3 regions of the Pseudomonas sp. AC070 genome follow, and region 3 is predicted to be linked to each of the others. Evidence: predicted binding sites of a transcription regulator. Region 3 holds the regulator's gene; each other region holds the start of a gene.
What was found. Region 3 encodes FliA, which starts transcription of late flagellar genes. Its sites were predicted from a motif close to CTAAAGTTTNNNNNNNNNNNGCCGNTAA; they were not measured.

Region 1 (7,500 bases), 2.9 Mb from region 3:
GCCAGCCTGGACCATCATCGGAATCAGCAACGCAGCCAGAGCGGCCGCATCTGCCACCGCCGAACCGGACAACGAGGCCAGCAGGCACGAGGCAATAATCGCCACGTAACCCAGGCCGCCGCGCTTGTGACCAACCATGGCCATGGCAATGTTAACGATGCGCCGCGACAAGCCGCCGGCATTCATCACCTCGCCGGCCAGCATAAAAAACGGCACGGCGAGCAACGGGAAACTGTCGGCGCCGTTGAGCAGGTTCTGGGCGATGATTTGGGCATCGAACAGGTCGAGTTGCCACATCAGCACCACGCTCACCAACAGCAGGGCAAAGGCAATCGGAATGCCCAGGGCCATGGTGCCCAGCAGGGTGCCGAGGAAGAGGATTAGCGTCATTAGCGGTTCCCCTCAGTGCTTGGCAGATGCACCGATTCGACGCCGGCTTTGCCTTGCGGCAACCGACCGCGCAGGGCCAGCACCAACTCGCCGGCAATCACCGGAATGGCAGTGAGGCCGAACAGCACGCCGATGCCATAGAACCAGGCCATCGACAGGCCCGAGGCGGGGGCGACCACATCCAGGTTGATGCGCGCCTGCTGCCAACTGCCGCTGAGCACCAGCCAGGCGATAAACAGCATCAGCAAATGGCCTACCGCCAGGCACAGATTGCGCCCGAACGGCGGCAGCTTTTTGATCAGCAAGTCGAGGCCCAGGTGGCTGCGCTCGCGCAAGGCGATCAACGAGCCGAGAAACACCATCAGCACAAACAGCCAGCGCGACAGTTCTTCCGACACGGTAATGCCCGAGTTGAAGGCATACCGCATGACCACGTTGCCGAACACCATGAGCACCATGCCCAGCATGCACAGCACGACGATCAGCTTCAGGAAGCGAAAATACAGATCGATCATTTTTGTCATTGTTGTGATCTCGTAAGCGCCAACGCTGGGCGCCGTGTTAGGGGTGTCGTTTCGTCGTAATCGTCATGCGCCCATCGCCGTGAAATGCGCCTGCATGCGCGTGGCGTCTGCCGCCGCGCCGCTGAACAATTCAAAAGCTTTTACTGCTTGGAACACTGCCATGGTGCCGCCGTCGAGCGTGCGGCAACCCAAGGCGCGGGCTTCGCGCAGCAGTTCGGTTTCCAAGGGGAAATACACAATTTCCGCCACCCACATCGGCGCACGCAGCAGGGCTTTGGGCACCGGCATGCCCGGCAGTTTGGCCATGCCCATCGGCGTGGTGTTCACCAGGCCATCGGCGCTCGCCATGGCGGCTGCCAGGTCGGTACCGGCGCTCGCGCGGTTGCCTGGGAAATGCGCGTTGAGGTTCGCCGCCAGGTCGCTGGCGCGGCCGGCGTCTACGTCGAAAATAGTTAACCGCTCAACGCCTTCAATCAACAAAGCATGGGCCACCGCTGCGCCGGCACCGCCTGCGCCCATCTGCACCACTTGCGCGCGGGCCACATCGCTCAGCCCACGGCGGAAGCCTTCGGCGAAACCGAGGCAGTCAGTGTTATGGCCGACGCGCTTGCCGTTCTCGAACACCACCGTGTTCACCGCGCCGATGCCGCGCGCTTCCGGCGACAGCTCATCAAGCAGCGGAATCACCGCCTGCTTGCAGGGGAAGGTGATGTTGAGTCCGGTAAAGCCGGTGTGTTGGGCGGCGTTGAGCAGGGTGGGCAAATCGTCGAGGCCCATCTTCAGGACGTCGATATCAATCAGGCGATACAGGTAGCGAATGCCCTGGGCGTCGCCTTCGTGCTCATGCAACGCCGGCGTGCGCGAGGCCTGAATGCCAGCGCCAATCAGGCCGGCCAGAATGCTGCGGGTGCGGGACATGGTCAGGCCTTGAGCAAGTGAGCAACGTGTTCGACGGCCATGCGATAGCCGTTGCTGCCGAACCCGGCGAGCACGGCCACGGCGATGCCGGACACGTAGGAGTGGTGACGGAATTCTTCGCGCTTGTGCACGTTGGAGAGGTGTACTTCGATCACCGGCAATTCGCTGGCCACCAGGGCGTCGCGAATGGCGACCGAGGTGTGGGTCCAGGCGCCCGGGTTAATCACGATGGCGGCGCAGCGGCCACGGCTCTGGTGAATCCAGTCGATCAACTGGCCTTCGTGATTGGTTTGTTCGAACTCGACGGTTAGGTCCAGCGCGCTGCCGGTGCGGCGGCACAGGTCGGCGATGTCAGCAAGGGTTTCGTGGCCGTAGGTGGCCGGTTCGCGGGTGCCGAGCATATTGAGATTGGGGCCGTTAAGCACCAGCACGGTACGGGGCATAAAAGCGTTCTCCATTTCTTATTGTTGTTCTGGCAGGCGAGCGGCCAAAAGCGTGTAGGAGAAAATGTACTAACCGGTTAATTCGGTCAATGGGCTGTGTGTAGGACGTTCGATAATCGACCAGTTTTGTGCAGGGCATTGCTTGGCGGTACCTGGCGTATCAGGTCGCCAAATGTTCCTTAAGGTTGTGTCGGATAAGTCGATATATTGCGCAGGAGCCAGCCGATAGAGCTGGCCTCCTCTGCCTCGTTTTTCTGGAGACTCCCATGTTTGGATGGTTGAATCAGGCGCTGAGCAATATCAGCGTCGGCGCAAAACTGGCCCTTGGTTTTGCACTGGTGCTGCTGCTGACGTTGTTGATCACGCTGGCCGGTTGGCTGGGGTTGAGTTCGGTGCTGGAGCGCGGCGACAAGCTGGCGGTCATCTCAAAACTGGGTGCGATGGCCCGTGACGTGCGCATCGCTCGTCTTAGTTACGTGCAACTCAGCGATGCCCCCCACAGCGCCGCCGTGCTGGAGAACCTCGACAAGCTCGACGCCGGAATTCAGCACAGCAATCAGATTATGAAAGCCCCGTACGACTTGGAGCTGCTCAAGAAAGTCAGTGATGCGAGCAGCCAGTACCGTCAAGCATTCAACCAAATGACCCAGGCCGTCGGCACACGCGAGGCGTTGCGCGGGCAGTTCGGTAAGTTTGCCGATGCGGCGGTAGCGGAGGTGGGCAAAGCGGCCACAGCTCTGCGTGCCGAGGCCGTGGGTGAAGAAAACGCTGAGCAGCATCAGCAAGCGCTCGACGCGCTGATTGCGCAAAACAGCTTGATTCAAACGGCTCGTTTCGAACTGCGCGGCTTTACCTACAGCGGCAGAGTCGAGCTGGAACAGCCTGCACTGGCAGCAATTGATCAGGCGCTCGGTAACCTGAAAACTCTGTCGGAAAAATTGCCCAGCGAGGCTGCCGGCTTACAAAAAGCCGCCGATGCCTTAAATGGTTACCGCGCCACCGTGAGCCAGTTCGCCGACGCGCTGGGCGCGATGGCTGCCGCCCAGACGGTGCTCGATACGCAGATCAAACAAATTTTCGATGCCTGTGCGCAGCTCACCGTGAGCCAGAACACCAAGCGCGACAACGAAGAACGCCAGGCCAAAACCATTTTGCTGGTCGCCTCCCTGGTGGCGCTGGTGCTGGGCCTGATTGCCGCACTGTTTATCACTCGCCAAATTGTCGGCCCGCTGAAAACCGTGCTGCGCCGCGTAGAGCGCATCGCTTCGGGCGACCTCAGTCACGACATCGAAACCCGTCGCGGTGACGAGCTGGGTCAGCTGCAAACCAGCATGCAGAACATGACCTTGGGTCTGCGTGAATTGATTGGCGGCATTCGCGATGGCGTTACGCAAATCGCCAGCGCGGCAGAGCAGCTATCTGCCGTGACTGAGCAAACCAGCGCCGGTGTAAACAACCAGAAAATCGAGACCGATCAGGTCGCCACCGCCATGCACGAAATGACTGCCACCGTTCAGGAAGTGGCGCGCAACGCAGAGGAGGCTTCCGAAGCGGCGAAAGCGGCGGACTTGCAAGCCCGTGACGGCGACCGGGTTGTCGGCGAAGCCGTGGCGCAGATCGAGCGCCTTGCTGTGGCCGTGGGCGACTCCACAGATGCCATGAACGAGCTCAAGCGCGAGAGCGACAAAATCGGCAGCGTGCTCGACGTGATCAAGTCGGTCGCTCAACAAACCAACCTGCTGGCGCTGAACGCCGCCATCGAAGCCGCCCGTGCCGGTGAAGCCGGCCGAGGCTTCGCCGTGGTCGCCGATGAAGTGCGCAGCCTGGCCCAACGCACGCAGCAATCTACCGAAGAAATTGAAGACCTGATCAGCGGCCTGCAAAGCGGCACACAGCAAGTGGCGAGCACTTTGGAAAGCAGCCGCGAGCTCACCGACAGCAGCGTGCAACTGACCCGCAGCGCAGGCGATGCCTTGGGCAGCATCACCCGCACGGTGTCAGCCATTCAGGCCATGAACCTGCAAATTGCCACCGCTGCCGAAGAGCAGACCGCCGTGGCCGAAGAGATCAACCGCAGCGTATTGAACGTGCGTGACGTTTCCGAACAAACCGCCGCTGCCAGCGAAGAAACGGCCGCCTCGAGTGTTGAACTGGCGCGTCTGGGTGGGCATCTGCAAAGTCTGGTTCAGCGCTTTCGGGTTTAAGGTTTTAGCTAGAAAAGCTCGCGGCTAAAGCCGCTCCTACAGGGGATTGCATTTCTCTTGTAGGAGCGGCTTTAGCCGCGATTGGCCGGGCCTGGTGGCGGCGTTGTCTGAGCTGAGATCAAAAGCTCGCGGCTAAAGCCGCTCCTACAGGTTTAGCCGCCCGCTATTTACCACCCGCCGCCACCGCCACCCCCACCGCCGCCGCCCGACGATCCGCCGCCGGAGGAACTGCTGCTGCCCGAGCTTGAGCTTGAGCCGGAGGAGGGGCTCGGCGGTGGTGTGGAGGCGCTGCTGGCGGCGGCGAGCAGGGCGCTCGTCATAGCCGCAGGCGTGGTGAAGCGGCTGCTATCGCGGTACCACGCTGGCTGATACGTCGGCTCGCTCCATTGCACGGCGCCGCTTTCTATGGCGGCGCTCAGGCGTGCGGTCCATTGTTCTTCCACGCCCAGCGCCATGGCGTAAGGCAGGTGCCGCTCGTACAAGGCGATGCTCATGGCTGGCGCATCGGCGGCACGGGCCAGGCTGTCGCTTTCGGCCAGTTGCAGGTAGTCGCGGTAGCCTTCCAGTGCATCCAGCGTCGCGCGACCTTCCACGGTTGGCGCCTCCAGCCAGCCACGGAACAGCACGATCAACGCCAGCATCGTTACCACGCTGACCGTGGCGATGGGCGAGGTGGTGTTGAACATCAGCACCAGCAGGCTCAAACCGCCAAAGGCAAATGGCAAACCGAACAGCAGCGGCACCACGCCGATGAATTGGCGCGGCGTGCCCGTCAGCATGCGCCAACCCCAAACGCTCAAGCCGACGCCGACGGAAATCAGCACGATGGGGAAAATGCTGAACAGCACCACCGGGTCGCCAAGCAGCCCCATCGCCACAAACGCCAGCAGTGCACCGAGCAAGCCGAGCCACCACGGTTTGCGGTTTTTGCTGAACAGTGTGTCGCCCCATTCGCTGAGTTTTTCGCTGTGGGCATCCAGCGCATTGCTCAAGGCTCTGACGTACTTCTCACCGACACGAATCTTCTTCGCGCCGCCGTCAAACAGCTTGTCGAACAGCGCCTGCTCGTGGGGCTGCGTCTGCGCATCCAGCTCTCCTTTGCTGACAATAAACGCTCGCCCGGTGGGTGAGTCGGCAATGCTCAGCACCTTGCGCCGCGCCAGGTCAGTCACCGTAATGGTCATGGCCTCAAGGTTGCTGAAGTCGGTGCTGAAGCCTTTGTTCCAGACGTAACCGGCAGCCGCCGGGCTGAGGCCTTTCGGCGCGTCGTAGCGGGGCACGATGATGCCTTTGGCGGGGTCGCGACCGACCTTGTTCCACCAGCGGTAGTAGTAGGTAAACAACCCCAGCGCAGCGAGCACGGCGACCAGCACGTTGAGGTTGTCCCATACCAACCTGGCCGCGCGCACCAACGCGTTGGGGCGCTTGACCAGACCCGCTTGCCAGTCCAGCGCAACGGTAAAGCCTTCTTCAGCAGCCAGCGGCTGGGTGGTCGCCAGTTTCACCACGTTGTCGCGCTGGCTCACCACTTCATAAGCACGGCCGCTGCGGTTACCGGTATAGCCGGTGTAGCCCGTCAGCTGATCGATACGCGCGCCTTCAGGCAGCTCGACCGTGGCGGTGGCCTGCATGATCGGAAACTTCCACTGGTTGCCGGTGAGGTTCCAATACAGCTCGTCTTTGTCGGCGGTGAAATGCAGCTGGCCATCCATGCGGTATTGCAGCTCGTACACGTGCTGGCCGGGCTCGACATATTCCTCCGGCGAACCCAGGTAATAACGCACGCCCCATTGCTGGCGTTCCTTTTTAAACGGCTCGCGGGTGCCGTCGCGCGTGACGCTCAGGAGGTCTACCGGCGTTTTACGCACCAGCCCGATTGGCAGGCTGTAGGTGGTGGGAATGTCGCGGTAGATGCCATGGCGAATTTCGTCGCCCGTGGCGGTCACTTGGATGCGCTCGGTGATCAGCAGGTTGCCGCTGGGCTCGACTTTGACGGTGATGTCGAAATGGTCGATGCGTTCTTTGTCGACGCGCGCGCTGCGCTCGAAAAGCGTTTCTGCCGAGACCTCTTGCGCCGCGTCGACAACAATCGTGTCGACCTCATCGTCAGCGGCGAACAACGGGCCAACGGGCAACAGGCAGCAACTCAGCGCAAGTACGCGCAACAGGCGAGCAGGCATATTCAAAACTCCATTTTTGGCGGCTGGGCCTGGCTGGCGTCGTCCAACGAAAAATACGCGGCGCCGGTAAAACCGAATACCTTGGCGATCACATTGCTGGGCACCGATTCCACCAGCACATTCAGCTCGCGCACCGCGCCGTTGTAGTAACGGCGGGCCATCTGAATATGTTCTTCCACCTCGCTGAGGCTGCGCTGCAAATCCAGAAATACGGCGTCGGCCTTGAGGTCGGGATACGCCTCGGCGCGGGCGAACACCTGCTTGAGCGTGGCAGACACCTGGCTCTCCGCCGCACCACGCTCCGGCGCGCCGGCGGCCTCAGCCCGTTGCGCCTGGCTGCGCTGCTCGGTAAGCGCCGCGAGTGTGCTGCTCTCGTAGGCCATAAAGCGTTTTACGCAGTCGACCAGCTGCGGAATCAGGCTGGAGCGGCGCTTGAGCTGCACGTCAATGTCACTCCACGCGGCGGCCACCCGCGCGCGGTTGAACACCAGGCGGTTGTAGCCGTAGATGACCCCGGCGGCCAACAGCCCCAGCGCCGCGCTTGCGGCCCACATCATCGTTCCCTGCATTGCCCCATTCCTCGTTGCGCGCTGGCGCGTATCTGGCTGGCGATCCTACTGCAAAAACGAGCGCAGTCGGTGGATTTGGGAATTGCCCTACGCCAGGGCGCTCTGCGTCGTAACGCCTCGTCACGGGCTTGTCCGTACGGTCTTGCTCCTGAAATTTCACGCCTCGAGCGGACACAGGAGAGCAACTACGATGGGCAAAGTTGAAGTGGTGTTGGTGGTGGCGGGCATGCTGCTGATGGCCTTGGCAGCAGCATTGTTGGTGGTGCATCGGC
Region 2 (7,500 bases), 3.1 Mb from region 3:
GACCCGGCGTGACCAGCACTTCCTGCTGGATTTTCGGATTGTCTGCGACGACAAAGCCGATGCCGCTTTCTTCGTAATAGCGGCCGACGATGGTTTCGTGGGCACGGGAAATCACTTCCACAACCGCACCTTCACGGCGACCACGACGGTCGAGGCCGGTAACGCGCGCCAAGGCACGGTCGCCATCGAAGACCAGACGCATCTGAGCAGGGCTCAGGAAAAGGTCATCACTGCCGTCATCCGGAATGAGGAAACCGAAGCCATCGCGGTGGCCGCTGATGCGACCGAGGATCAGGTCGAGTTTATCGACCGGCGCGTAGGTGCCACGACGGGTGTAGATCAACTGGCCGTCACGCTCCATGGCCCGCAGGCGACGGCGCAAGGCTTCGAGTTGTTCTTCAGTGGTGAGGCCGAACTCTTCTACCAACTGCTCGCGGTTGGCTGGCGAACCGCGATCCGCCAGATGCTGAAGAATCAGCTCACGACTTGGGATAGGGTTTTCGTATTTTTCCGCTTCACGGGCGGCCTCGGGATCGAGGGATTGCCAATCGGCCATTAGAGAGGGTTCGCCTTATCTATATAGAGAAGTAAGTGTCTTGCGCCTATTGAAGCGCGAAAACGCTATCTTGGTCTGCTCACGTGAACGAATAAAGTTTTTTTTCACATCAGGGGTTTACAACCTTCAAACTGGTCCGTATATTTCGCGCCCACAACGACGGCAAACGTTGTTGTAGTTGAAAGTACTTGAGCAATCAACGAACTCAACGCCCAGGTGGCGGAATTGGTAGACGCACTAGGTTCAGGTCCTAGCGATGGCAACATCGTGGAAGTTCGAGTCTTCTCCTGGGCACCAATTTAGACTGAGGTACTACCAACCTCAGCAACAAAAAGACCGGCTTAGGCCGGTTTTTTTGTGTCTGGATTTTGGCCAGCGGCGGCCATTAACGAAGCCGGGAATGCCCGGCCTCCTCAACGAACGCGCCGTTAAACGCGGAACTGACCCAAGCTGGATTTAAGCCGCGACGCCAACCCGTCCAGCACACGACCGCTCGCCGCTGTCGCCGCACCCGCTTCGGCGGCGCGCTGCGCCTCTGCGTGAATAACTTCCACGCGACCCCGAACTGCATCGGCACCTTCGGCTTGATGCGCGGCCGCCTGCGTGGCCGCCTTTATTGCGGCGTGAACGTCATCCACCGCCGCCTGCACCGACAACTGCAACCGCTCGCTGTCACGCAGCGCTGCCAAGCCTTCATTAGCCTGCTGACCGGCGCGGCCGATCACCGACACCGCCTCACGTGCACCTTGCTGAAGAGCGGTGATGTGCGACTGGATATCGCCCGTGGACTGCTGCGTCTTGCTGGCCAGCGCACGCACCTCGTCCGCCACCACAGCGAAGCCGCGACCGGTCTCGCCCGCTCGCGCCGCCTCGATGGCCGCGTTGAGCGCCAGCAGGTTGGTTTGCTCGGCGATGCCGTGGATAACGGTCAGCACCATTTCGATTTGTTCGCTCTGACGCGCCAGTCGCTCGATCACCGCCGACCCGGCATCAACGCGCGACACCAGCTCCTCAATCAAGGCGCCGACTTTCGTGGCGATTACGGCGTTCTCGTTGGCGTCCTGACGAATCGACACCACGCGCTGCAACGCCGCCTGCATAGCGCGACTTTCAGCCTGCGCATCGCCAGCCATCACCGCCAACGCCTCGAGACTGCCCGCCACTTCATCACGCTGACGTTCAGCAGCCGCTTCGGCCGCAACGCTGCGAGTGGCCAGGCCTTTGATTTCGACGCCAGTGCTGACCGCGACCTCGCCCGCCTCACGCACGATGGGCTGCAATTTCTCGACAAAGCGATTCACAGCGATGGCCATGTCGCCAATCTCGTCGCGGCTGGTGACTTCGATGCGACGGGTCAAATCGCCCTCGCCCGCTGCCAAATCGTTCAGCGCAGCAATCTGCAAGTGCAGCTTGCTCACCACCCGCCGCCCCAGCACGATCGCCAGCGTCAGCAACACGCAAAGGCCCACCAGCACCAAGCCCAAACCGATGCGCCATTTCAATGTGGCAGCGGATTCCTGAACGGAGGTACGAGCGCCGTCGGCCATGCCGGCCGTTTCGGTTTGTGCCGCTTTCAATCGCGCCGTCAGAGCGGCGGTACTTTCAGTAGCAGCGCCCGACAGGCTGTCGGCGACCAACTGATCGCCACTGGCAATCAGCGCGGAGAAACGTTTGTCGAGCGCGACCAACTGCTGCTCAACCGAGGCCGTGGAAACGCCCATGAGCACCTTGCCGATTTCCACGCCGTTAGGGCTGATGGGCGCTTCGATGAGGTAAACGGATTTATCGTTACGCGCCGCGTTGAGCACTTTGTCCAATGCCCGCTCACCTTCGCCTTTATCCATCAGCGCTTTGATCAGCGGATTTTCGCGGTTTAGGTAGCGGGTCAGATGCTGCCCTTGCGCATCGTCATACACCACGAACAGCACGTTCGGGTTGCGTTGCGCACGCCGGGCAAATTCGGAAAGCGCGGGACCGTCGTTATCCCACATCGCACGCGGCGCCACCGCCGCCAACAGCTGCGCCATGTCGTTGGCCGAATCTTTGAGGTTCTGTTCGAGCGTGGCGCGCATCTGCGCTTGCTCTTCCTTTAAGCGCGAAGAAAGGCCGGCGGCGAGGCGCTCGCGGGTGCGTGTCGATAAGGTGCCCAGGCCCGAAGACAGTTCGCGCCCCGCCTCCTCCAATTCGGACTCGAGCCGCTGGGTGTCAGAACCCAGACGCGCGCCCAGGTCGACCTCCAGCGCACCAACCGTGCTCCGAGTTAGTGCAACGGCCACCAGGACCTGCACCAGCAGTGCAATTCCGAGTGCAATGAAGACCGGGCGCAGCAAGCGGCTACGCAAGAGAGAAACAATGGCTGACACGACAAACCTCCAATATCCGTCACCTGATGTGACGGCAACTGCTGGGATAACTTGAGCACAGCAAGTGCCATGCCGCCACACCTGACCAGACGCTTAGAAACGAAAAAGGGCCGCCAATTGGCGACCCTTTTCGTTAACCGTCGTAAGCGACGGCGCTAGCCCTTACGCGAACGGATGACGCAATACGATGGTTTCGTTGCGGTCCGGGCCGGTGGAGATGATGTCGATCGGCGCGCCGACCAACTCTTCCACACGCTTGATGTAGGCGCGAGCATTGGCCGGCAGCTCATCCAGGCTCTTGGCGCCCAGTGTCGACTCACTCCAGCCCGGCACTTCTTCGTACACCGGCTCCAGGCCGATGTAGCTGTCAGCGTCAGTTGGGGCGTCGATGACCGCGCCGTTTTCGTTTTTGTAGCCCACGCAGATGCGGATGGTTTCCAGACCGTCAAGCACGTCCAGCTTGGTCAGGCACAGGCCCGAGATGCTGTTGATTTCGATAGCGCGACGCAGGATCACGGCGTCAAACCAGCCGCAACGGCGAGCACGGCCGGTGGTGGCGCCGAATTCGTGGCCACGCTTGGCGAGGAACGCACCGACGTCGTCGAACAGCTCAGTCGGGAACGGACCCGAGCCAACGCGCGTGGTGTAGGCCTTGGTGATACCAAGGATGTAATCGAGGTACATCGGACCAAAGCCCGAACCGGTAGCGATGCCGCCCGCCGTGGTGTTGGAGCTGGTCACGTACGGGTAGGTGCCGTGGTCGATGTCGAGCAACGAACCCTGGGCGCCTTCAAACATGATGTCTTTGCCGTCGCGGCGCAGGTCGTGCAACACGGAGGTCACGTCAGCCATCATCGGCTTCAGTAGCTCGGCGTATTCCATGCACTCATCCAGGGTTTTCTGGAAGTCGATGGCCGGCTCTTTGTAGTAATTCACCAGCACGAAGTTGTGGTAATCCAGCAACTCGCCGAGCTTGGCTGCAAAACGCTCGCGGTGGAACAGGTCACCTACGCGCAGACCACGACGGGCCACTTTGTCTTCGTAAGCCGGGCCGATGCCGCGACCGGTGGTGCCAATTTTGGCTTCGCCACGGGCGCGCTCACGGGCCTGATCCAGCGCCACGTGGTACGACAGAATCAGCGGGCAAGCCGGGCTAATGCGCAGGCGCTCGCGCACCGGCACACCCTTCTCTTCCAGCTTGATGATTTCGCGCATCAGGGCGTCAGGTGCAACTACCACGCCGTTGCCGATCAGGCACTGAACGCCGTCACGCAGCACGCCCGACGGGATCAGGTGCAAGACGGTTTTTTCGCCGTTGATCACCAGGGTATGACCTGCGTTGTGACCGCCCTGGTAGCGAACTACCGCAGCCGCGTGTTCAGTCAGCAGATCAACGATCTTGCCTTTGCCCTCATCACCCCATTGGGTGCCCAGGACGACGACATTCTTACCCATAACACTTGTCCTCTTCGAAGCTTGATGCCGGCCGCAGCCGACGGAAATCTTTAATTAGCCAATGGCGCCACTTGCCAGCGCCCATCGACGAGCACCAGCTGGCGATCGCAGCCTGCCTCGCGCGCGGCAGAAACGTCCTGCCCCGGCAGCGCCTGCACGACACGCGTGTTTTGCCCGCGCAACTGGCGAACCGCCTTCCATAGATACAAATCGTGATTGTCTGGCGCCCACACCCCGGCTTTTGGCTCGTCGAGCTGCATGGAGCCTAGCGTTACCAGAGTTTTAAGGTCGGTCGAAAAACCGGTGGCCGGACGAGCGCGACCAAAGTCAGCGCCGATGTCATCGTAACGGCCGCCTTGCGCGATGGACTGACCAACACCGGGAACGAACGCGGCGAAGACTACACCGGTGTGATAGTGGTAACCGCGCAACTCGCCGAGGTCAAAGTACAGCGGCACTTCGGGGTAGCGGCGTTCAAGCGTGTCAGCAATGGCGATCAACTCGTCCAGCGCCAGATGCACGTCTTCAGGCGCCTCGACCAGGCAGGCTTGAGCCAGGTCCAGCACTTCGCGCTCGCCGCACAGCTCGGCAAGGGCACGCAGCATTTTCTGCAATTCGGCGGGCACGTGCTCAGTGAGCGAAGCCACTTCATCGACAGCCTTGCGCTGAAGCGCGTCAAACAACTGCTGCTCGACTTCACCGGAGAGATCCGCCGCGCGGGCAAGACCCCGGTAGATGCCGACATGACCAAGGTCGATATGCACGTCAGGAACGGCGGCGAGCTCGAGCATTTCCAGCAGCAGGCTGATGACTTCCACGTCGCTGGCCGGGCTGGCATCGCCGTACAGCTCTGCGCCCAGTTGAATCGGGCTGCGCGAGGTAGTGAGCGCGCGAGGCTGAGCATGCAGCACGCTGCCGGCGTAGCACAGGCGGTTCGGACCTTCGCGACGCAAAGTATGCGCATCGATGCGAGCCACTTGCGGCGTGATGTCCGCGCGAAAGCCCATCTGCCGACCCGTTTGCGGATCGATTACCTTGAAGGTGCGCAGATCCAGATCCTGGCCCGCGCCGGTGAGCAGAGATTCCAGGTATTCAATGTGTGGAGTGACGACGAACTCATAGCCCCAGCGCTGGAACAGATCCAGTACCTGGCGGCGGGCCGCCTCAATGCGCGCCGCTTCCGGCGGCAGTACTTCCTCGATGCCATCTGGCAGCAGCCAGCGGTCTACCGTTGCCATTTCGCCATTCCCCTCGTTGCGGGCGGCAGCCATTAATGAAGCCAGTAAAGGAGGACTGTTCCCAGCAACATGCTGGCAAGCCCGATTAGACGTAAGTGACGATCAGACAGCTGTAAAAGCTGCATGAATGTCGCACGCCAACCTCGTGGATATAGGAACGGCAGGATGCCTTCCAGCACCAGCACTAAACACAACGCGATGCCGAGTTCCTGCCACATGGTTCCCACAGACGCAAAAAAGCCGGGAATTTCCCGGCTGACCAATCATAACACGTTTCCCTGACGGGTCACCCCGACGGACGACTAGCGTCCGCCGGAAACGACTGACATCAAGGTTTCGACTTCTCCAAATAACGGAAGAAATCGCTGCTTGGATCGAGGACCAATACGTCACGCTTGTCGGCAAAGCTCTCGCGGTACGCGCGAAGGCTGCGGTAGAAACCGTAGAACTCTTGGTCCATGCCGTAGGCTTTCGCGTAAATGGAAGACGCTTTCGCATCGCCATCACCGCGCATTTCTTCCGCCTCACGATAAGCCTCGGCCAGGATCACACGCTTCTGCCGATCAGCATCGGCACGAATGCCTTCAGCCAACTCTTTACCTTTGGCGCGATGCTCGCGAGCTTCACGTTCACGCTCCGAACTCATACGGTCGAACACGCTGCGGTTAACTTCCTTGGGCAAGTCGATTGCCTTGACGCGAACGTCGACCACTTCGATACCCAATTCTTTCTGCGCAGCCTTGTTGAGCGTTGCAGTTACGTCAGCCATCAATGCATCCCGCTCACCCGACACCGACTCATGCAACGTGCGCTTGCCAAACTGGTCGCGCAGCGAGGCTTCCAGACGACGGGACAAACGCTCATCGGCAATCTGCTTGATCCCAGACGTAGCGGTGTAGAAACGCTCAGCATCGAGCACACGCCATTTGGCATAGGCATCGACCATCAGCGCTTTCTTTTCCAAGGTCAGGAAACGCGAAGTGGAGGAATCCAGCGTCATTAAACGCGCATCGAACTTGCGCACCTGGTTAACGTACGGAATCTTCACGTGAAGGCCAGGCGCTACGTCGGTTTGCACGATGCGACCGAACTGCAGCATCACCGCACGCTCGGTTTGCGCCACGATGTAGAAACAGTTCCAACCGACCAGCACAGCGACAATGGCGACGATCAGGACTGCCAGTGTTTTATTGCTCATCAGCGAGTCTCCCTTGTCCGCAGATCACGCTGTTGCAAATCAGCATTCACGCGCGCGCCCAAATCAGCGGCGGCAGCATTGCTGGAAGCCCCCTGAGCAGGTGCAGCGCCACGGCTATCGATCATCTTGTCGAGCGGCAGATAAAGGAGGTTGTTCTGCCCTTTCTCGCCGGTGACCAATACTTTGCTGGTGTTGGTCATCAGCTCTTGCATGGTGTCGAGATAGAGACGCTCGCGAGTTACTTCCGGCGCCTTGCGGTACTCGGCTACAAGCTTGGTAAAACGATCCGCCTCACCCGTAGCACGGGACACTACTTCATCGCGGTAACCGCTGGCGTCTTCAATCAGGCGTTGAGCCTGACCACGCGCTTCCGGCACTACGCCGTTGGCATACGACTCAGCCAGATTCTTCTCACGCTGCTCATCTTCACGAGCACGAATCACGTCGTCGAAGGCTTCCTGAACTTCACGCGGCGCGGCAGCGCTCTGCAAGTTCACCTGCGTAACGGTGATACCGGTTTTGTAGGTATCCATGAAACGCTGCAGGCGCTCTTTGACTTCGCTGGCCATCAGTTCACGGCCTTCAGTCAGCACCTGGTCCATTGCGGTGGAACCCACTACGTGGCGGACCGAGCTGTCGGTGGCCTGCTGCAGGCTGACTTCCGGTTGGTCAACGTTAAGCACGAACTCT
Region 3 (7,500 bases):
GCCGGGCCATTGACCAGTGCGCCGACGTGGCCGCCTTCCAGGTAGTTGCCCCCCAGAATGGCAACGAACGCCAAAATCACCCCGATAAGGCTAAGTACATCCATCAGACACAGGCCTCCACCAGGTGTCGACCGATGTCATCAAGGCTGTAAACCGCGTCTGCGAGGTTGGCTTTTACGATGGCCATGGGCATGCCGTAAATCACGCAACTGGCTTCGTCTTGCGCCCACACCTGGCTGCCGCCCTGCTTGAGCAGGCGCGCGCCTTCGCGGCCGTCGGCGCCCATGCCGGTAAGCACCACGGCCAGAACTTTGTCGCCATACGCTTTGGAGGCGGAGCCGAAGGTGATGTCCACGCACGGGCGATAGTTCAGGCGCTCATCGCCAGGCAGAATTTTTACCGTGCCACGGCCGTCGACCATCATTTGTTTGCCACCGGGCGCCAGCAAGGCCAGGCCGGGGCGCAGTTGGTCGCCGTCTTCGGCTTCTTTCACGCTGATTTTGCACAGCTTGTCCAAGCGCTCGGCAAACGCCTTGGTGAAGGCGGCCGGCATGTGCTGAATCAGCACGATGGGCGCGGGGAAATTCGCTGGCAGTTGGGTTAGAACGCGTTGCAGCGCCACCGGGCCGCCGGTCGAGGTGCCGATGGCCAACAGTTTGTAAGGCTTGCGCTTGGGCGCTGCGCTGGAGCCGGCAGCAGGCGCTGCAGGAGCCGGCCGTGGCGCAACTGGCGCGGGGCGCGCAGGGGTGCTGCTGGTGGCGGTGCTGGAAGAGCTGGCGGCGGGCGCATGACTGGGCGCAGGTGCCGGCGCGGCAGCAGGCATACCGCTGTAGCGGCGATTACTGCGGGCGATGGTGTGTACCTTCTCGCACAGCAGTTGTTTGACTTTCTCGGGGTTGCGGGAGATGTCTTCGAAATTCTTCGGCAGGAAGTCCACCGCACCGGCATCCAGCGCATCGAGCGTAACGCGCGCGCCTTCGTGGGTGAGCGAGGAGAACATCAGTACCGGAGTGGGACAGCGCTGCATGATGTGACGCACGGCCGTAATGCCATCCATCATCGGCATTTCGTAGTCCATGGTGATCACGTCAGGCTTGAGGGCCAGGGCCTGATCGATCGCTTCGCGACCATTGGTGGCAGTGCCAACGACCTGGATATTCGAGTCGGCGGAGAGAATCTCCGAGACACGCCGGCGGAAAAAGCCGGAATCGTCCACCACCAGAACCTTAACTGCCATAACCGCTCCTTTGTACCCGCCCGAGACCCCGTTGGGCCGTCGCGCTTGGTGCTGCGCAAGCAGGCGGAGCGCTTATTTACGTCCCGTAAATGCCACGCTCCATGCCTTATCTACGCTGAGTGACACACCGCATCAGATGCGGCGTGCGTAACGCTTGAGCATGCTCGGCACATCCAGAATCAGGGCAATGCGCCCATCACCCGTAATGGTGGCCCCGGACATTCCCGGAGTGCCTTGGAGCATCTTGCCCAGCGGCTTGATCACGACTTCTTCCTGGCCCACCAACTGATCGACCACAAAGCCGATCCGCTGCGTGCCCACCGACAGAATCACCACATGGCCTTCGTGCTGCTCTTCGTGCTGGGCGCTGCTGATGAGCCAGCGCTTGAGGTAGAACAGCGGCAAGGCTTTGTCCCTCACGATCACCACTTCCTGACCGTCGACGACGTTGGTGCGCGACAGGTCGAGGTGGAAGATTTCGTTGACGTTAACCAGCGGGAACGCAAACGCCTGGTTGCCGAGCATGACCATCAAGGTCGGCATGATCGCCAAGGTCAGCGGCACCTTGATGACGATCTTGGTGCCTTGGCCTTTGGCCGAGTAAATGTTGATGATGCCGTTGAGCTGGGAAATCTTGGTTTTCACCACGTCCATGCCCACGCCACGGCCAGACACGTCGGAAATCTCGGTTTTGGTCGAGAAGCCCGGGGCGAAAATCAGGTTGTAGCATTCGGCTTCGCTGAGGCGGTCTGCGGCGTCTTTGTCGAGCACGCCCTTCTCCACCGCTTTGGCGCGCAGTACGTCGGGGTCCATGCCGTTGCCGTCGTCCGAAATCGACAGCAGGATGTGGTCGCCCTCTTGCTGCGCCGACAGCACGATTTTGCCGCCGCGGCTTTTGCCGGCGGCTTCGCGTTTTTCCGGCGACTCGATACCGTGGTCCACCGAGTTGCGCACCAAGTGAACCAACGGGTCGGCGAGTGCCTCAACCAGGTTTTTGTCGAGGTCGGTTTCTTCACCGACCAGCTCCAGGTTGATCTCTTTTTTCAGGCTGCGGGCCAGGTCGCGAACCAAACGCGGGAAGCGACCGAAGACTTTCTTGATCGGCTGCATGCGGGTTTTCATCACCGCGGTTTGCAGATCTGCCGTCACCACGTCGAGGTTGGACACCGCCTTGGACATGTTCTCGTCGCCGCTGTTGAGTCCCAGACGCACCAGACGGTTACGCACCAGCACCAACTCGCCGACCATATTCATGATTTCGTCCAGCCGCGCGGTGTCGACGCGCACGGTGGTTTCCGCTTCGGCGGCTGGGCCGGCTTTATCAGCAGCGGCAGCAGCAGGTGCCGGGGCTGGCGCAGCGGCAGGTTTAGCCGGGGCGACAGGTTTGGCCGGCTCGGCTTTCGCGGCGGGCTTGGGCGCAGGTGCAGCTGCTTTCGCCGGCGCGGCGGCGGCCGGCACTGGCGCCTGGGCAGCGGGTTCTACGAATTTCCCTTGGCCGTGCAGTTGATCCAGCAAGGCCTCGAATTCGTCGTCGGTAATGTTGTCGCCAGCGCCACTCGCCGCAGGCGTTGCCGCTGCTACTGGCGCGGCGGGCGCTTGCGGCTCAGCGGCGGGCTCAACGAATTTGCCTTTGCCATGCAACTGGTCCAGCAGCGCTTCAAATTCGTCATCGGTAATTTCATCGCCACCACCGGCAGCGGCCGGGGCCGCACTGGCAGGCGGCGCGCTGACCGGCGCAGCGGGCGCGGCAGGAGCAGCAGCGAACTGGCCTTTGCCGTGCAACTGGTCGAGTAGCGATTCGAATTCGTCGTCGGTAATTTCATCACCGCTGGCGGCTGCTACGGGCGCTTTGGGCTCGTCGTGCAGGGCATCGAGCAACTGCTCGAATTCGCTGTCGGTGATATCGCCAGAGGCTTCTGCCGCAGCGGGCGCCTCGGCAACGTCGGGTTCGGGTTCAGCCTCTGGTTCGGCAGTCGCACCGGCCAATTCTGCGGCACTCTGCGGCTCGGCCAAACGGGCCAGCGCCGCCAACAGCTCTGGCGTAGCCGGTGTCGGCGTGGTGCGTTCGCGCACTTCAGAAAACATGCCATTGACGGCATCAAGAGCTTCGAGAACGACGTCCATCAACTCCGAGTCAACGCGCCGCTCACCCTTGCGCAGGATGTCGAACACGTTTTCGGCAATGTGGCAGCACTCCACCAGCTCATTGAGCTGGAGGAAGCCGGCGCCACCTTTGACGGTGTGGAATCCGCGGAAAATCGCATTGAGCAGATTGGAATCATCCGGGCGGCTTTCCAGCTCGACCAATTGTTCCGATAACTGCTCAAGAATTTCGCCGGCCTCTACCAGGAAGTCCTGGAGGATTTCTTCATCGGCGCCGAAGCTCATCTGTGTGCTCCCTAGAATCCCAAGCTTGATAGCAGATCGTCCACGTCGTCCTGATTGGAAGCGACGTCTTCACGCTTATCGGCATGAATCTGCGGACCTTCACCATGAGAAGGCTCTTTTTGTTGTTCTTGCTCGGCGCGCAGCACGGCATGGTCGTGCTCGATACCCGCGAAACGGTCCACTTGGCTGGCCATAAGCACCAGTTTCAGCAGGTTGCTTTCCACTTCGGTAACCAGTTGCGTAACGCGCTTGATCACCTGACCGGTGAGGTCCTGGTAATCCTGGGCGAGCAGAATGTCGTTGAGATGCCCCGACAATTTGCTGCTGTCACGTTCGCTTCGGGCGAGGAACAGTTCGATGCGTTTGGCCAATTCGCGGAAAGCTTCGGCACCCAACTCGCGGCGCATAAAGCGACCCCAGTCGGCGCCCAGCGCAGTGGCTTCATCGTTGAGGTCGTTAACCAGCGGCGCGCTCTGCTCCACCAGATCCATGGTGCGATTGGCCGCTTTCTCGGTCATCGTCACGACATAGTTCAGGCGTTCAGTGGCGTCGGTGATTTGCGACACTTCCTTGGCATGTGGCACGCGTGGGTCAAGCTGGAAATTGACGATGGCGTTGTGCAGCTCACGCGTCAGTTTTCCCACTTCGTGGTAAAGACCACGATCACGCACTTTGTTGAGCTCATGAATGAGCTGCACCGCTTCGCCAAAATTACCTTTTTCAAGGCTATCAACGAGCTCGCGGGCATTGGATTTTAGGGACGACTCAAGGTCGCCCATGGGTAGATCGTCGTGCGCCATATTGCCCCCACGGCCGGGATCAGCCGTTAACACGCTCGAAGATTTTTTCGATCTTCTCTTTCAGCACTTGAGCTGTGAACGGCTTCACTACGTAGCCATTCACCCCGGCCTGCGCCGCTTCGATAATCTGATCGCGCTTGGCCTCGGCGGTCACCATCAGCACCGGCAGGTGCTTGAGACGGTCATCGGCGCGAACCGCACGCAGCAGGTCGATACCGGTCATTCCCGGCATGTTCCAGTCAGTGACGAGAAAGTCGAAGCTGCCGCTTTGCAGCATGGGTAAAGCGGTGGTTCCGTCATCAGCCTCAGCGGTGTTGGTGAATCCCAAGTCACGCAAGAGGTTCTTGATGATCCGTCGCATCGTTGAGAAGTCGTCAACGATGAGGATTTTCATGTTTTTGTCCAAGTCGACCTCCGTACAGTCCTAAACGCACCCAGCACCTGGATGCGCGTTGAATCGAGAAACTGGCAGTGCCGCTCAGCTAGCGCGCCACTCGCTCAAGCGTGCACGCAAACGAGCGGCACACTGGCTATGCAACTGGCTGACCCGCGATTCGCTGACCCCCAGCACTTCGCCAATTTCCTTGAGATTCAGTTCTTCGTCGTAATACAGCGACAACACCAACTGTTCACGTTCAGGCAGTCCAGAGATGGCCGCCGCCAATGCCGATTGGAAGCGTTCATCTTCCAGATCGCGCGAAGGCTCGAAGTGGGTAATGCCAGCGTCTTCACGCAGACCTGTGTGCTCGCCGTCCTGAAGAAGGTCGTCGAAACTGAACAAGCGGCTGCCCAAAGTGTCGCCAAGAATGCCGTAGTAATCCTCGAGACTCAATTGGAGTTCGGCCGCAACTTCTTGATCTTTAGCGTCTCTGCCCGTTCGGGCTTCAATTTTTCTAATTGCGTCACTGACCATGCGACTGTTGCGGTGCACCGAACGCGGCGCCCAATCGCCCTTGCGTACCTCATCCAGCATAGATCCACGTATACGAATGCCGGCGAAAGTTTCAAAACTGGCGCCTTTGCTGGAGTCGTATTTCTTAGAGGCTTCAAGCAGACCGATCATGCCGGCCTGGATCAGATCTTCCACCTGCACGCTTGCCGGCAAACGTGCCAGCAAGTGGTAGGCGATGCGTTTGACCAGAGGCGCGTAACGCTCGATCAACTGGTGCTGGGAGTCCTGCGCCTGTGCCTTGCTATACATACGGAGCCCATTGCCTGATGTCATACGGCCGTATCAGCAAGCGGTTGCTGGACCAGACGCTCCACGAAGAACTCCAAGTGCCCACGCGGATTGGCTGGTAACGGCCAGGTGTCGACCTTCTGCGCGATGGCCTTGAATGCCAGCGCGCACTTGGAGCGAGGGAAGGCCTCATAAACTGCGCGTTGCTTCTGTACCGCCTTGCGTACCGACTCGTCGTAAGGCACAGCGCCGACGTATTGCAAGGCGACGTCGAGGAAACGATCAGTCACTTTGGTCAGCTTAGCAAAGAGGTTGCGACCTTCCTGTGGGCTGTGCGCCATATTGGCCAGCACACGGAAACGGCTCATGCCGTGGTCGCGGTTCAGCAGTTTGATCAGGGCGTAGGCGTCGGTGATGGAGGTGGGCTCATCGCACACCACCACAATCACTTCCTGGGCCGCGCGCACAAAGCTCACCACCGCATCGCCAATACCGGCAGCGGTGTCGATCACTAATACGTCGAGGTTGTCACTGATGTCGCTGAACGCCTGAATCAGGCCAGCGTGTTGCATGGGCGTGAGCTGCACCATGCTTTGTGTGCCGGAGGCTGCCGGCACGATGCGGATGCCACCCGGCCCTTGCAGCAGCACGTCGCGCAGTTCGCATTCGCCACTGATGACGTCAGCCAGGGTGCGCTTGGCCGACAGGCCCAACAGCACGTCCACGTTGGCCAGGCCCAGGTCGGCGTCCATCAGCATCACACGCCGACCAAGGTCAGCCAGGGCCAGGGAAAGATTGACCGAAACATTGGTCTTGCCGACGCCACCCTTGCCGCCGGTCACCGCGATCACCTGTACGGGATGCATACCCATGTTATCTACACACCTTGTCTAGCTCGACTGAGGCCACTTGGCTGATTACGTTCAGGCTCGGCACCGGGCCAATCTGAACGACTAAATTTCGTTACTGCCTTGCTCTACAGCGAATCAGCCTGCGCGACGCGCCGGGTTCTGGTACAGCCCGGCGAACATGTCGGCCATGGCGTCTTCACTGGGCTCCTGAGGCGCCTGCAAACTCACGGCCCGACTCACCAACTGATGACTGCGCGGAACGTGCAAGTCATCTGGAATGCGCGGACCGTCTGCCAGATAGGCTACCGGTAGATGCTGGCTTATAGCCAGACTTAAAACCTCGCCCAAACTGGTTGCTTCATCGGCCTTGGTAAGAATACAGCCACTCAGACCGCAACGCTTATAGCTATGGTAGGCCGCCTTGAGCACTTGGCTCTGGCTGGTAGCGGCCAGAACCAGATAATTTTTCGATTTGACCCCACGACCGGCCAAGGTTTCCAACTGCATGTGCAGCGCCGGATCATTACCCGGCAAGCCGGCGGTATCGATCAGCACCACGCGTTTGCGCGCCAATGGCTCGAGCGCTTGGGTCAGCGAGGTGCCGGGGTCCACTTGGGTCACCGACACATTAAGAATGCGACCCAAGGTTTTCAGTTGTTCCTGGGCACCGATGCGGTAGCTGTCCATGCTCACCAGCGCCACGTGTTGCGCGCCGTATTTCAAAACATAACGCGCCGCCATTTTTGCCAGTGTAGTGGTTTTGCCCATACCAGCCGGACCAACCAGGGCGATCACACCACCCTCTTCCAGCGGCTCGACTTTTGGCGTTTTGATCGCGTGGGCCAGGTGGGCAAGAATCATGCGCCAGGCCTGACGCTGCTCGGACACGGCAGACACCCGCTCCAGCAGCACGCGCGACAATTCTGCCGGCAAGCCCATGCGTTGCAGACGACGCCACAGCGCAGCCTGTTGCGGACGGCGACTTTGCATCTGACCCCAGGCCATCGAGCCCAGTTGCACTTCAATCAGCTCGCGCAGGCCGTT

Region 1: ACZZ0Q_RS02010 (methyl-accepting chemotaxis protein) is a predicted target of FliA. The motif match lies at 2,454-2,481, and genes of this name have one in related genera.
Region 2: ACZZ0Q_RS01465 (methyl-accepting chemotaxis protein) is a predicted target of FliA. The motif match lies at 2,948-2,975, and genes of this name have one in related genera.

What each region holds. Positions count from the first base shown of each region.
Region 1 covers NZ_OZ409871.1:469,649-477,148, forward strand. Annotated here, with positions in the region: gene ACZZ0Q_RS01990 (TRAP transporter large permease subunit) at 1-390, opposite strand, end outside; gene ACZZ0Q_RS01995 (TRAP transporter small permease) at 390-914, opposite strand; gene ACZZ0Q_RS02000 (shikimate dehydrogenase) at 978-1,832, opposite strand; gene aroQ (type II 3-dehydroquinate dehydratase) at 1,835-2,275, opposite strand; gene ACZZ0Q_RS02010 (methyl-accepting chemotaxis protein) at 2,542-4,479, shown strand; gene ACZZ0Q_RS02015 (DUF2207 domain-containing protein) at 4,647-6,659, opposite strand; gene ACZZ0Q_RS02020 (LemA family protein) at 6,662-7,228, opposite strand; gene ACZZ0Q_RS02025 (hypothetical protein) at 7,419-7,500, shown strand, end outside.
Region 2 covers NZ_OZ409871.1:342,850-350,349, reverse strand. Annotated here, with positions in the region: gene rnr (ribonuclease R) at 1-556, opposite strand, end outside; tRNA gene ACZZ0Q_RS01470 (tRNA-Leu) at 767-853, shown strand; gene ACZZ0Q_RS01465 (methyl-accepting chemotaxis protein) at 985-2,919, opposite strand; gene ACZZ0Q_RS01460 (adenylosuccinate synthase) at 3,082-4,374, opposite strand; gene ACZZ0Q_RS01455 (ATP phosphoribosyltransferase regulatory subunit) at 4,425-5,612, opposite strand; gene ACZZ0Q_RS01450 (DUF2065 domain-containing protein) at 5,645-5,830, opposite strand; gene hflC (protease modulator HflC) at 5,941-6,810, opposite strand; gene hflK (FtsH protease activity modulator HflK) at 6,810-7,500, opposite strand, start outside.
Region 3 covers NZ_OZ409871.1:3,410,150-3,417,649, forward strand. Annotated here, with positions in the region: gene ACZZ0Q_RS15255 (flagellar motor protein) at 1-104, opposite strand, end outside; gene ACZZ0Q_RS15260 (protein-glutamate methylesterase/protein-glutamine glutaminase) at 104-1,237, opposite strand; gene ACZZ0Q_RS15265 (chemotaxis protein CheA) at 1,370-3,625, opposite strand; gene ACZZ0Q_RS15270 (protein phosphatase CheZ) at 3,637-4,425, opposite strand; gene ACZZ0Q_RS15275 (chemotaxis response regulator CheY) at 4,445-4,819, opposite strand; gene fliA (RNA polymerase sigma factor FliA) at 4,904-5,650, opposite strand; gene fleN (flagellar synthesis regulator FleN) at 5,647-6,477, opposite strand; gene flhF (flagellar biosynthesis protein FlhF) at 6,592-7,500, opposite strand, start outside.